Regions from separate parts of the Actinomadura luteofluorescens genome, predicted to be linked through region 3. Evidence: riboswitches for the same ligand, from Rfam matches in the RefSeq annotation. Region 3 holds a riboswitch; each other region holds the start of a gene.
The links. A riboswitch is a leader RNA that binds a small molecule or an ion and turns the genes downstream of it on or off. The one in region 3 is predicted to bind cyclic di-AMP.

Region 1: linked by a shared signal. The riboswitch ahead of BJY14_RS47340 (C40 family peptidase) and the one ahead of BJY14_RS02710 (CHAP domain-containing protein) in region 3 are both predicted to bind cyclic di-AMP.
Region 2: linked by a shared signal. The riboswitch ahead of BJY14_RS39820 (CHAP domain-containing protein) and the one ahead of BJY14_RS02710 (CHAP domain-containing protein) in region 3 are both predicted to bind cyclic di-AMP.
Region 4: linked by a shared signal. The riboswitch ahead of BJY14_RS17040 (NlpC/P60 family protein) and the one ahead of BJY14_RS02710 (CHAP domain-containing protein) in region 3 are both predicted to bind cyclic di-AMP.

The regions. Positions count from the first base shown of each region.
Region 1 covers NZ_JACCBA010000001.1:5,262,332-5,264,524, forward strand. Annotated here, with positions in the region: gene BJY14_RS47340 (C40 family peptidase) at 215-1,156, opposite strand; cyclic di-AMP (ydaO/yuaA leader) riboswitch at 1,214-1,420, opposite strand; gene BJY14_RS24450 (amino-acid N-acetyltransferase) at 1,579-2,100, shown strand; gene BJY14_RS24455 (RDD family protein) at 2,106-2,193, shown strand, end outside.
Region 2 covers NZ_JACCBA010000001.1:8,636,783-8,638,975, reverse strand. Annotated here, with positions in the region: gene BJY14_RS39825 (bifunctional glycosyltransferase/CDP-glycerol:glycerophosphate glycerophosphotransferase) at 1-32, opposite strand, end outside; gene BJY14_RS39820 (CHAP domain-containing protein) at 239-1,006, opposite strand; cyclic di-AMP (ydaO/yuaA leader) riboswitch at 1,018-1,164, opposite strand; gene BJY14_RS39815 (PP2C family protein-serine/threonine phosphatase) at 1,643-2,193, opposite strand, start outside.
Region 3 covers NZ_JACCBA010000001.1:620,917-623,109, forward strand. Annotated here, with positions in the region: gene BJY14_RS02705 (RlpA-like double-psi beta-barrel domain-containing protein) at 1-318, opposite strand, end outside; gene BJY14_RS02710 (CHAP domain-containing protein) at 507-1,175, opposite strand; cyclic di-AMP (ydaO/yuaA leader) riboswitch at 1,190-1,339, opposite strand.
Region 4 covers NZ_JACCBA010000001.1:3,700,459-3,702,651, reverse strand. Annotated here, with positions in the region: gene BJY14_RS45250 (M56 family metallopeptidase) at 1-494, shown strand, start outside; cyclic di-AMP (ydaO/yuaA leader) riboswitch at 600-745, shown strand; gene BJY14_RS17040 (NlpC/P60 family protein) at 749-1,801, shown strand; gene BJY14_RS17035 (DUF6153 family protein) at 1,900-2,193, shown strand, end outside.

The sequences.
Region 1 (2,193 bases), 4.6 Mb from region 3:
GTGATCTTTGCCCCATGACGGCCTCGTCCGGCGGGCCCGGGTCAGCTCATCTCAGCGTGACGGATGGAACGGCGAGATCGGTCAGCATGACGCGTCCGCCGGCCGCCCCGCGGGCAGACCGGCGCATTCCAGCAGCCCAGGGCGGCGCTGTCCGCCTCCGAGACCGCCGACGACCGGCTTGATAGAGCGCGCGTCAGGCGCGGCGACGCAGTGCCTAGGCGACCCGGACGCCGCCGGCGAAGGGGCGTCCGTCCATGGAGGCGATCTTCACGACGTCCCCGGTGTGCGGGGCGTGCAGCATCTTGCCGCCGCCGACGTAGATCCCCATGTGGTGCAGGTCGGAGTAGAAGAAGACGAGATCGCCCGGCTGCAGGTCGCTGCGCGACACGTGCGTTCCGGCGTTCCACTGGCTGCCGGTGTAGTGCGGCAGGTTGATGCCGACCTGCTTGTAGGCCCACATCGTGAGGCCGGAGCAGTCGAACGTGGTCGGACCGGCGGCGCCCCACACGTACGGGCGGCCGATCTTGCTCATCGCGTACCGGAGCGCCTGCGCGGCCTTGCCCGTGCCGATGACGGGGAGCTTGGCCAGCTGGGTGGGGTCCTTGTCGACGAGCTTGCCGCGGATCTTCTCGTAGGCATCGGTGATCTTCGTGCGCTGCGAGTCGAGTTGCGTCTTCAGGTCCTTGACCTGCTTGGCGCGGGTCTCGGCCGACTTGCGGGCCCGCTGGGCGGACTGCATGGCCTGCATCAGCCCGAGCACCTGGGTGCTGTCCTGCTTGGCGAAGTAGTGGAGGGTCGCCGCCTGGTCGAGGATGGACTGCGGGTCCTGGGAGGCGACGAACGAGACCGCGGGGTCGGAGCCGCCCTGCATGTAGCTCGTCGCCGCGAGGGATCCGACCTTCTGGCGGAGCGCCTCCAGCGTCTTCTCCTGGCGCTTGGCGTTCTCCGTGGCGACCTTGGCGGCGCGCTGCGACTGCGCGAGCCTGACCTTCAGCCCGTTGTACTGCTCGGTGAGCTGCTCCAGCTGGTCGGCGAGCTTGAGCGCCTTGGTCCTCAGCTCCTTGGCGGAGGGCTCGGGGTCGGCGTGCGCGACGGCGATCGCCTGCGGGGCGATCGCGTGCGGAGCGGCCGAAACGACGGCGAGCGCGCCGACCACGAAGGCCGCACGCCCACGGAAGCGTGAAAGGGAAGCATGCCGCGATCGCTTCACGAATACTCCTCTCCTCAGCCGCCTACCGGGTTAGCTGACGGGTTGGGGCCGGAGCAGCCCGTCCGCGTCCGCGGGCGAACCGATCGCCCGCGACTGCGGATTCACCCCTCACGGTCGTCGCTCAGGGCGAACCCCCGAAACGCTCCGAAAGTGGGTCCCCGGCTCCTCGGGCAGCTGGTTGCGACCCGTGGGACTCGGCGGAATCGGCCCCCGTCCTGCGGTGGGCCGACGTCAGCGATGGACACTAACGGACCCCGCATTGGATGCCAACCAGAACATGCGAATTCGCAGGTCGCGCGGCGCGGTGAACGAGAGAACGAGGAGGGCGCCGCCTGGCGGGTCGCGGCGTTCGATAATCTCGCCTGTTTGTGGAAGTCGTGATCCGGCGTGCCCGTACCGCCGACGTCCAGGAGATCCGCAGGCTCGTCGACCTGTACGCCGGGTCGGGGCGACGCCTGCTCAAGAAGACGACGGTCAAGCTGTACGAGGACGTCCAGGAGTTCTGGGTCGCCGAGGACATCCAGCACGGGACGCCCGGGCCGGTCATCGGCTGCGGTGCCCTGCACGTCATGTGGGAGGACCTCGCGGAGGTCCGTTCGGTCGCGGTGGACAAGGGATGCGGGGGACGGGGGATCGGGCACCGGATCGTGACCCGCCTCCTGGAGAACGCGCGTGAACTCGGCGTGCGAAGGGTGTTCTGCCTTACCTTCGAGGTGGAGTTCTTCGCCCGCCACGGCTTCGAGCAGATCCTTGGGACTCCGGTGGCGCCAGAGGTGTACGAGGAACTTCTCCGCTCCTACGACGAAGGCGTGGCAGAGTTCTTGGACCTCGACCGGGTCAAGCCGAATACGTTGGGCAACACCCGGATGTTGCTTCGCCTGGAGGACTGACTCAAATGCCCGATTCCCCCCACCGCGGGCGGCCTTACCAGCCCCAGCAGGGGCAGGGTTCCTACGGCCCGCCGCCTCCGTACCAAGGTTCTC
Region 2 (2,193 bases), 8.0 Mb from region 3:
ACCACCACGCTGACATCCGGGCGCACCGCCATGGGCATCCCCCTCCGCAGACTCCGGCGTGCTGCTTTCCTTTCCACGAACGCCGCACTGAGGTCCAAGAGGGATCAAAAGCTGTCAACGCTTCGCATTACCCACCGTGAGCGGAGGCATTGGGCACAACACCCGGAACACCTGAAGGCGCCCGGCCGGGGGGCCGGGCGCCCTCATGGAGTGTGCGCCTTCTCGGGGGGCGTTCGGGTCAGCGGGCGTAGTCGGGGTAGCCGTAGCCGACGACCTGCGACTTCTCGCGGACCTTCTTCTTCACCGCGTTCTCGGTGTTGCCCTCGATGGTGGTGATGCTGCCGTCGCCGTTGTCCTTGACGACGATGCCGACGTGGTCGATGTCACCGATGCCGGCCTTCGAGCCGTCCTGCCAGTCGAAGAACACCACGGCGCCCGGCTTGGCCTTGTGGCCCCAGCGGTCGGTCTGCTTGAACCAGCTGGCGTGCTGGACGGTGTAGGCGTCCCAGCCCATGTTCTTGACGCCGGTCTGGGCGCCGAGCCAGGAGACGAACATGTTGCACCACTGGGCGCCGTTGTACTCCTTGACCGAGAAGCCGCCGTCGCGCTTGGCGGTGGCCTTCGCCTGCGGGGTCGAGACGTACCACTTGTGGTACTTGGTCTGGCCGCCCTTGCCCTCGTGGACGCCGACCTGCTGCTGCGCGAGCTTGATCACTTCGGCGGGCTTGACGGCGTGCGGGGGGACCTTGAAGCCCTCGCGCCGCGCCTCGGCCGCGACGTTCTCGGCCTTCACAGTCTTGACCTGGGAGGAGTCGTGCGCGGCGGTGCCCTGCTCGGCGACCGCCGCCGTCTGGGCGGAGGTCTCGGCGACCGCGCGGCCGCCGGCGAGGGGGTTGACCACCGAGAGCCCGACCGCGCCGGCCAGGACCGCGCCGACGGCGACGCCGACGGCCTTGTCCTCGGGCGTGAGGCGGTGGAGCGAAAGTCGATCGAACAGACCGGACATGCAGGGAATCTCCTTGTCTTCCATGGCGCCTACCGGGTTAGCTGACGGATTCGGGCATGGAAGCAGCCCTACGGCGCGACTCTCGGGCGCGCCGATTCACCCCAGAAACGTGGGTCCCCGGCTCCGATCCGGTCGCATCGACCGGGCGGACTCGGCCTCGCACCGCGCGAGCGGTGCAGGTATACGGATGCCTTCACTGACAGATCTTGATGAGGGGGCGCGCGTCACATGGCGCGCATCGCGTGCGGATTCCGCTCCGCGATCCTCGGCCGCGCATGGTGCGGCCGGTGGCAACGCATGGGACGCGTTGCGTGATTCGGGATCGAAGGTACCAACCTTCTCAAGAAAAGCAAACCAGGCATAAAGTAAAGTCTTGCCTGCTCAAAGCCCTTCCAAGAGACTCCCAACACGGAGACGGTCCCGCGTCTTCCCGATCTTTGTCAGGACGCCCCGCAACCCCTTGCCCGCCGTACTTACCGGCCCTTCGGGAAAAGGTAAAGAAGATCGAATTGCGGGCGGCCGGCACCTGCCGCCCGGGTGTCCGCGACCTCGACCACCCCGCCGGGTGAGGCGCACGTCACACTCGGCGATCTTGGCTGGCCAGGCGTGCGGTTCGTCACCGCGAGGCCCGGACGGTCACTCCACGTAAAGGGCGAAGAGCGTGGTGTCGTCGGCCGCCCGGTCGTGCTCCATCCGCGCGAGCACCTCGTCCAGCACCCGCTCGGGACGCGAGGAGCTGTCACGCAGGATGTGGGTCAGGCGGCCGATCCGCTCGTCCAGGTCCGCGTCCCTGCGCTCCACCAGGCCGTCGGTGTAGAGGAAGAGCATGTCGCCCGAGTCGAGCCCGGTGGTGATCGTCGTGTACTCCCAGCCGGGCATGGCGCCGAGCATCGGGTCCCGGACCACCTCCAGCGGGGTCGCCCGCCCGTCCCGGACCAGGATCGGCGGCGGATGGCCCGCGCACGTCCACTCCAGGACGTGGCGGGCCGGGTCGTAGTGGGCGACGATGGCGGTGCCCGTCGCGGGCGGGTCCATGGCGCCGATCAACTCGTTCAGCCAGCCGACCAGCCGTCCCGCCCGCTCCCCCGTACAGGCGAGGCCGAGCAGGCCGTTCCGCGTCCGCGCCATCGCCGCCGCCGCCGGCAGCCCGTGCCCGGCCGCGTCCCCGATGGCGAACATCGCCCGCC
Region 3 (2,193 bases):
CTTGGCGGTGGCATGGCGGGCGGCCTGCATGTCGTTCTGCCCGGTCACCTGCTGCCCGGTCGCCTGCTGCCCGGCGGCCTTGGGCTCGGACACCCGCTGCCCGGTGACCTTGTGCCCGGACACCAGCTGGTCGGTGACGTTGTGCCCGATCAACTGCTGCCCGGCGGCCTTGTGCGCGGTCACCTGCTGTCCGGTGACCTTCTGCGCCGTCGGCTCGTCCGCCGGGCCCCCATGAGTGGCCCCGGCCGCCACGCCCGTCACCAGCAGGCCCGCGAGGGCGGTGCCGATCAGGGCGGTGTCGATGACTCGCTGCTGCATGTTCATCCTTTGCTCGGTGGTCCGGGCGCCGGGTCACGCCTTCGGGCGTGAGGGGCTCGCCGTTGGGGCATGACGGACCCGGCGCACGGCACGTGGGCGTGCTCGCGACGTGGGTGTGATCGCGCGGGGATGGAGAGGGGGCGCACCACTGGACGGTGCGGGGCAAGGGGCCGCTGAACGGCCTCAGCTCACCGGTACTCGGGGTAGCCGTAGCCGGCGACGGTGGAGGTGTCGCGGACCTTCTTCTTCACGGCGTCGCCGGTGTTGCCCTCGATGGTGTTGATGGTCCCGTCGTGGTTGTCCTTCACGACGATGCCGACGTGCTCGACGCCCTTGATACCGCCGCCGTTCCAGGCGAAGAAGACCACGGCCCCGGGCTTCGGGGTCTCGCCGAAGCGGCCGGTCTTCTTGAACCACTTGGCGTGGCTGACGGTGTAGGCGTCGGCGCCCATGCCCTTGGTGCCGGTGTGCTGGCCCAGCCAGGACACGAACATGTCGCACCACGACTGGCCCTTGTAGACCGAGGCGCTGTCGGCACCGATCCGGTGGGCGTTCTGCTCGCCCAGCGGCGAGCCGACGTACCAGTCGTTGAACTTGCTGTTGCCCGAGGCGTCCTCGTGGGTGCCGACCTGCGTGCGGGCGAGGTTGATGACGTCCTGCGCGGAGGCGCCGGCCTGGGCGCCGCTGGCGTCGGCCTTGGACACGGGGGCGACGTTCACGGTGTTCGCGGGCTTGGCGTCCGCCTGGGCTGCCGGGGCCAGGGAGGCGAAGCCGAACGCGCCCGCCAGGGACAGGACGGCTCCGGCGGCGACGCGGGCGCCCATGCGCTTGGTCAGGTCGAAGGTACGAACGGTCATGCGAAGGTTCTCCTGAGTTCTTCCAGTCCGCCTACCGGGTTAGCTGTCGGGTTCGGGCGTGGAAGTGGCCCTACCGCGGCCCCGCGCATGGCGGGGGTGCGGATTCACCCCGGTGTTTCGGTGGGTCCCCGGCTCCGCTGCGCCATGATCGGCGCTCTGCGGACTCGGCGGCGGACGTGCCTTGATCGGCCGTCCTGATGATCAGGGACTCGACGCGCCCTTCATGATCTGGTCGGGCGCTCCGGACGGGCTTTCCCGTCGGTCACACACCCACAACAGGTTCAAGCGGCCCCATATTTCGTCAAGTCCATCCCAAAGACGCGACCCACCTGCAAAGACTCTCCAAAGCTCCCTGCACGCAAGGGCTGTGGACCGGTCAAGTCCGCCCAAGATTTCTTGTCGGCCCCCTCCACCCCGAGGGATCGACCCCGCCTGACCGCCCAGGACGTTCCCTGAAATGCGCACACCACATGATCCGTTGCCTTTAAGACGCGGGCGCGGGTCTGAGCCGACCGGGCGCCGAAGGTGGGGCCGGATCCCCCGCCGCCTGCGGTGATGCCGGACGTGAGCGATGCCTGAGGCGGAGGAACAACGCAGGGAACTGAACGGCCCTCGGCACCGGCGAGCCGCTCCTTCCCGCCCGCAGTCCACCCCCGCACGCGTGGGATCTCTGTCGTCTAGGCAGGTCGACACCACAGTCCTCAGGCTGCGGAAGAGCGTCTGGTCTCACCCCGGACGAGCCCGCCCGGGCAGGTAGATCGGGATCTTGCAAGAGGGCGCGCCTTGGGTGGGTGGGGGACGCTACGCGCAACGGACCCTCGAACACGATCCGGTTGCCTAAGCCGTTGAGGTTCTTCTCGAACCGTTACTGCTCGGCCGATCGTCGGCATCGACGATCTCGGCGATGAGTACAACGCCGTCCACTCGAATCCCCATGGCGCGGGCCGTTGTCGGCCGGGCGCTCTTGGCACGCGCTATCGACGCGAGCGGGAGCAGCGAGCCGGACCCCCTGGCCGCG
Region 4 (2,193 bases), 3.1 Mb from region 3:
CGCTGCCGTCCCGGCACCGCGCGATCGTGGTCAGCACCGGGGCGCAGCGGGCGCTCAGCGCCGAGGAGCTCGGCGCCGTCCTGGCGCACGAGCGGGCGCACCTGCGCCAGCGCCACCATGTGCTCCTGCTGGCCCTGGACCTGGTCCACGCCATGCTGCCGTGGCTGCCGACCGTCCGGCGCGCGAAGGCGCGGCTGCCGCTGCTGCTGGAGATGGCCGCGGACGACGCCGCGGTCCGCGTCCACGGCAGGAAACCGCTGGTCGGCGCCCTGTGCCGGCTCTCGGCGGCGCCGACCGGCGCGGGGGCGCTCGGGGCGGCGGGCGCGCCCGCCGCCGGTGCGCTGAGGGAGCGGGTGCTGCGGCTGGAGGGCGCCGCTCCGCCGAGGCCGCGCCGTGCCGTCCGGCTCGCGGCCGGCCTCTTCGTGGTGGCGGCGGTCGTCGCGCCGCTTCTGGCCGGGGCCGCGGCGATCGCCGAGCTGGCCGCCACCTGCTGAGACGGTATGTGGCTTTTGGGGAAATGCTCCGCTTCGGTGGCGAACCGACCGTAAACCTCCTACGCTCCGTAGGAGGTCACGGTCCGACGTCCCCGCCGGGGACGGCCGGCGACCGCGCCGAATCCCGCGGACGGCTCCGTCCGGGGAACCGGGGACCCGATCTTCAGGGGTGAATCCGTCCCGCGCGGACGGAAGGGCGACTCCGGCCCGAACCCGTCAGCTGACCCGGTAGGCGTTACAGGAGAGGACACCGCATGCAGCGACGAGCTGCCGGCCCCCGAACGACAGCCCGCCGCAGGATCCGCACCGGCCGGAACGTCACGGCGTGGACGGCCGCCTTCGCGCTGTCCGCCGGGCTTCTCGCCCCCGCGCCCGCCCACGCCGAGCCCAAGCCGACGCGCAAGCAACTGACCGCGCAGCAGGAGAAGCTCGCCGACGAGGCCGAGAAGCTCAGCGAGCAGTACAACGGGCTGCGCGAGCGCCTCAAGCAGGCCGAGCACGCCGCGAAGACGGCCAGGAGCAGCGCCCTGCGGCAGCAGAAGGCCCTGGACGAGGCGCGCGAGCGCATGGCGAAGATCGCCGCGGACAGCTACAAGAACGGCCCCGCGGACCCGGCCATCGGCTTCGCCTCGGCCTCCGACCCGCAGGCCGTCCTGGACCAGTCGGCCACCCTCAACTACTTCGCCAAGCAGAACGACACCCGCATCACGCAGATGCTCCAGGTGATGCAGGGCGCCGACCGGTCCCGCAAGGCCGCCGAGCAGCGCGCCGCCCAGGTGCGCGCGCTCACCGGCGAGGCGAAGAAGAAGCGCCGGGAACTCCAGGTCAAGCTCAAGAAGGTCGAGAAGCAGCTCGGCACCTTCAACACCGCCGGCTCGCGGCCCGGCTCCATCCCCAACATCAACTCCGGCGGGGCCTCGGCCAAGGCGATGACGGCCGTCCGGGCCGCCCTGGCCCAGCAGGGCGTGCCCTACTCCTGGGGCGGCGGCAACGCGTCCGGCCCGAGCTACGGCACCGCGCAGGGCGCCAACATCAAGGGCTTCGACTGCTCCGGCCTGACCCTGTACGCCTACGCGCAGGTCGGCATCACCCTCGGCCACTACACCGGAAGCCAGTACAACGCCGGCACCCACGTGAGCATGAGCCAGCTCAAGCCCGGCGACCTGGTGTTCTTCCACAGCGACCTGCACCACATGGGCATGTACATCGGCAACGGCAACATGGTCCACGCGCCGCAGACCGGCGACGTCGTCAAGATCGCCCCGATCGCCGGCCGCCCGTTCGCCGGTGGAGTCCGTGTCGCCTGACCCGGTGTCGCGTGTTCCGGGGTCGCGTGTTCCGGGGTCGCGTGTTCCGGTGACCCGCCGGTGACCGCCGGTCACGCTTCGCTACCCTGGTTCCCGGGATGAGCATGCACGTCGGCGGCCTCCCCGGGCGGGGCGGCGCGAACGCGGAACGGCGGGTGGGACGGCTGAGGCGATCTGTGCGCCGGGACGTCCTCTCTCTGGCGTCCGGCCTGCTCGTGCTTCTCGGCCTGCTGGCGATGCACGGCTTCCAGGCCACATCGAGCCCGGCCGGGATGAACGGCGTCCCGCTGACGTCCATGGCCGCCGGGCACGCGGTCCCCGTCACCGAAGCGGTGACGGGGCACCGCCCGCCCCAGGGCGACCGGTCCGGCGACCATCACTCCGACCGCCAC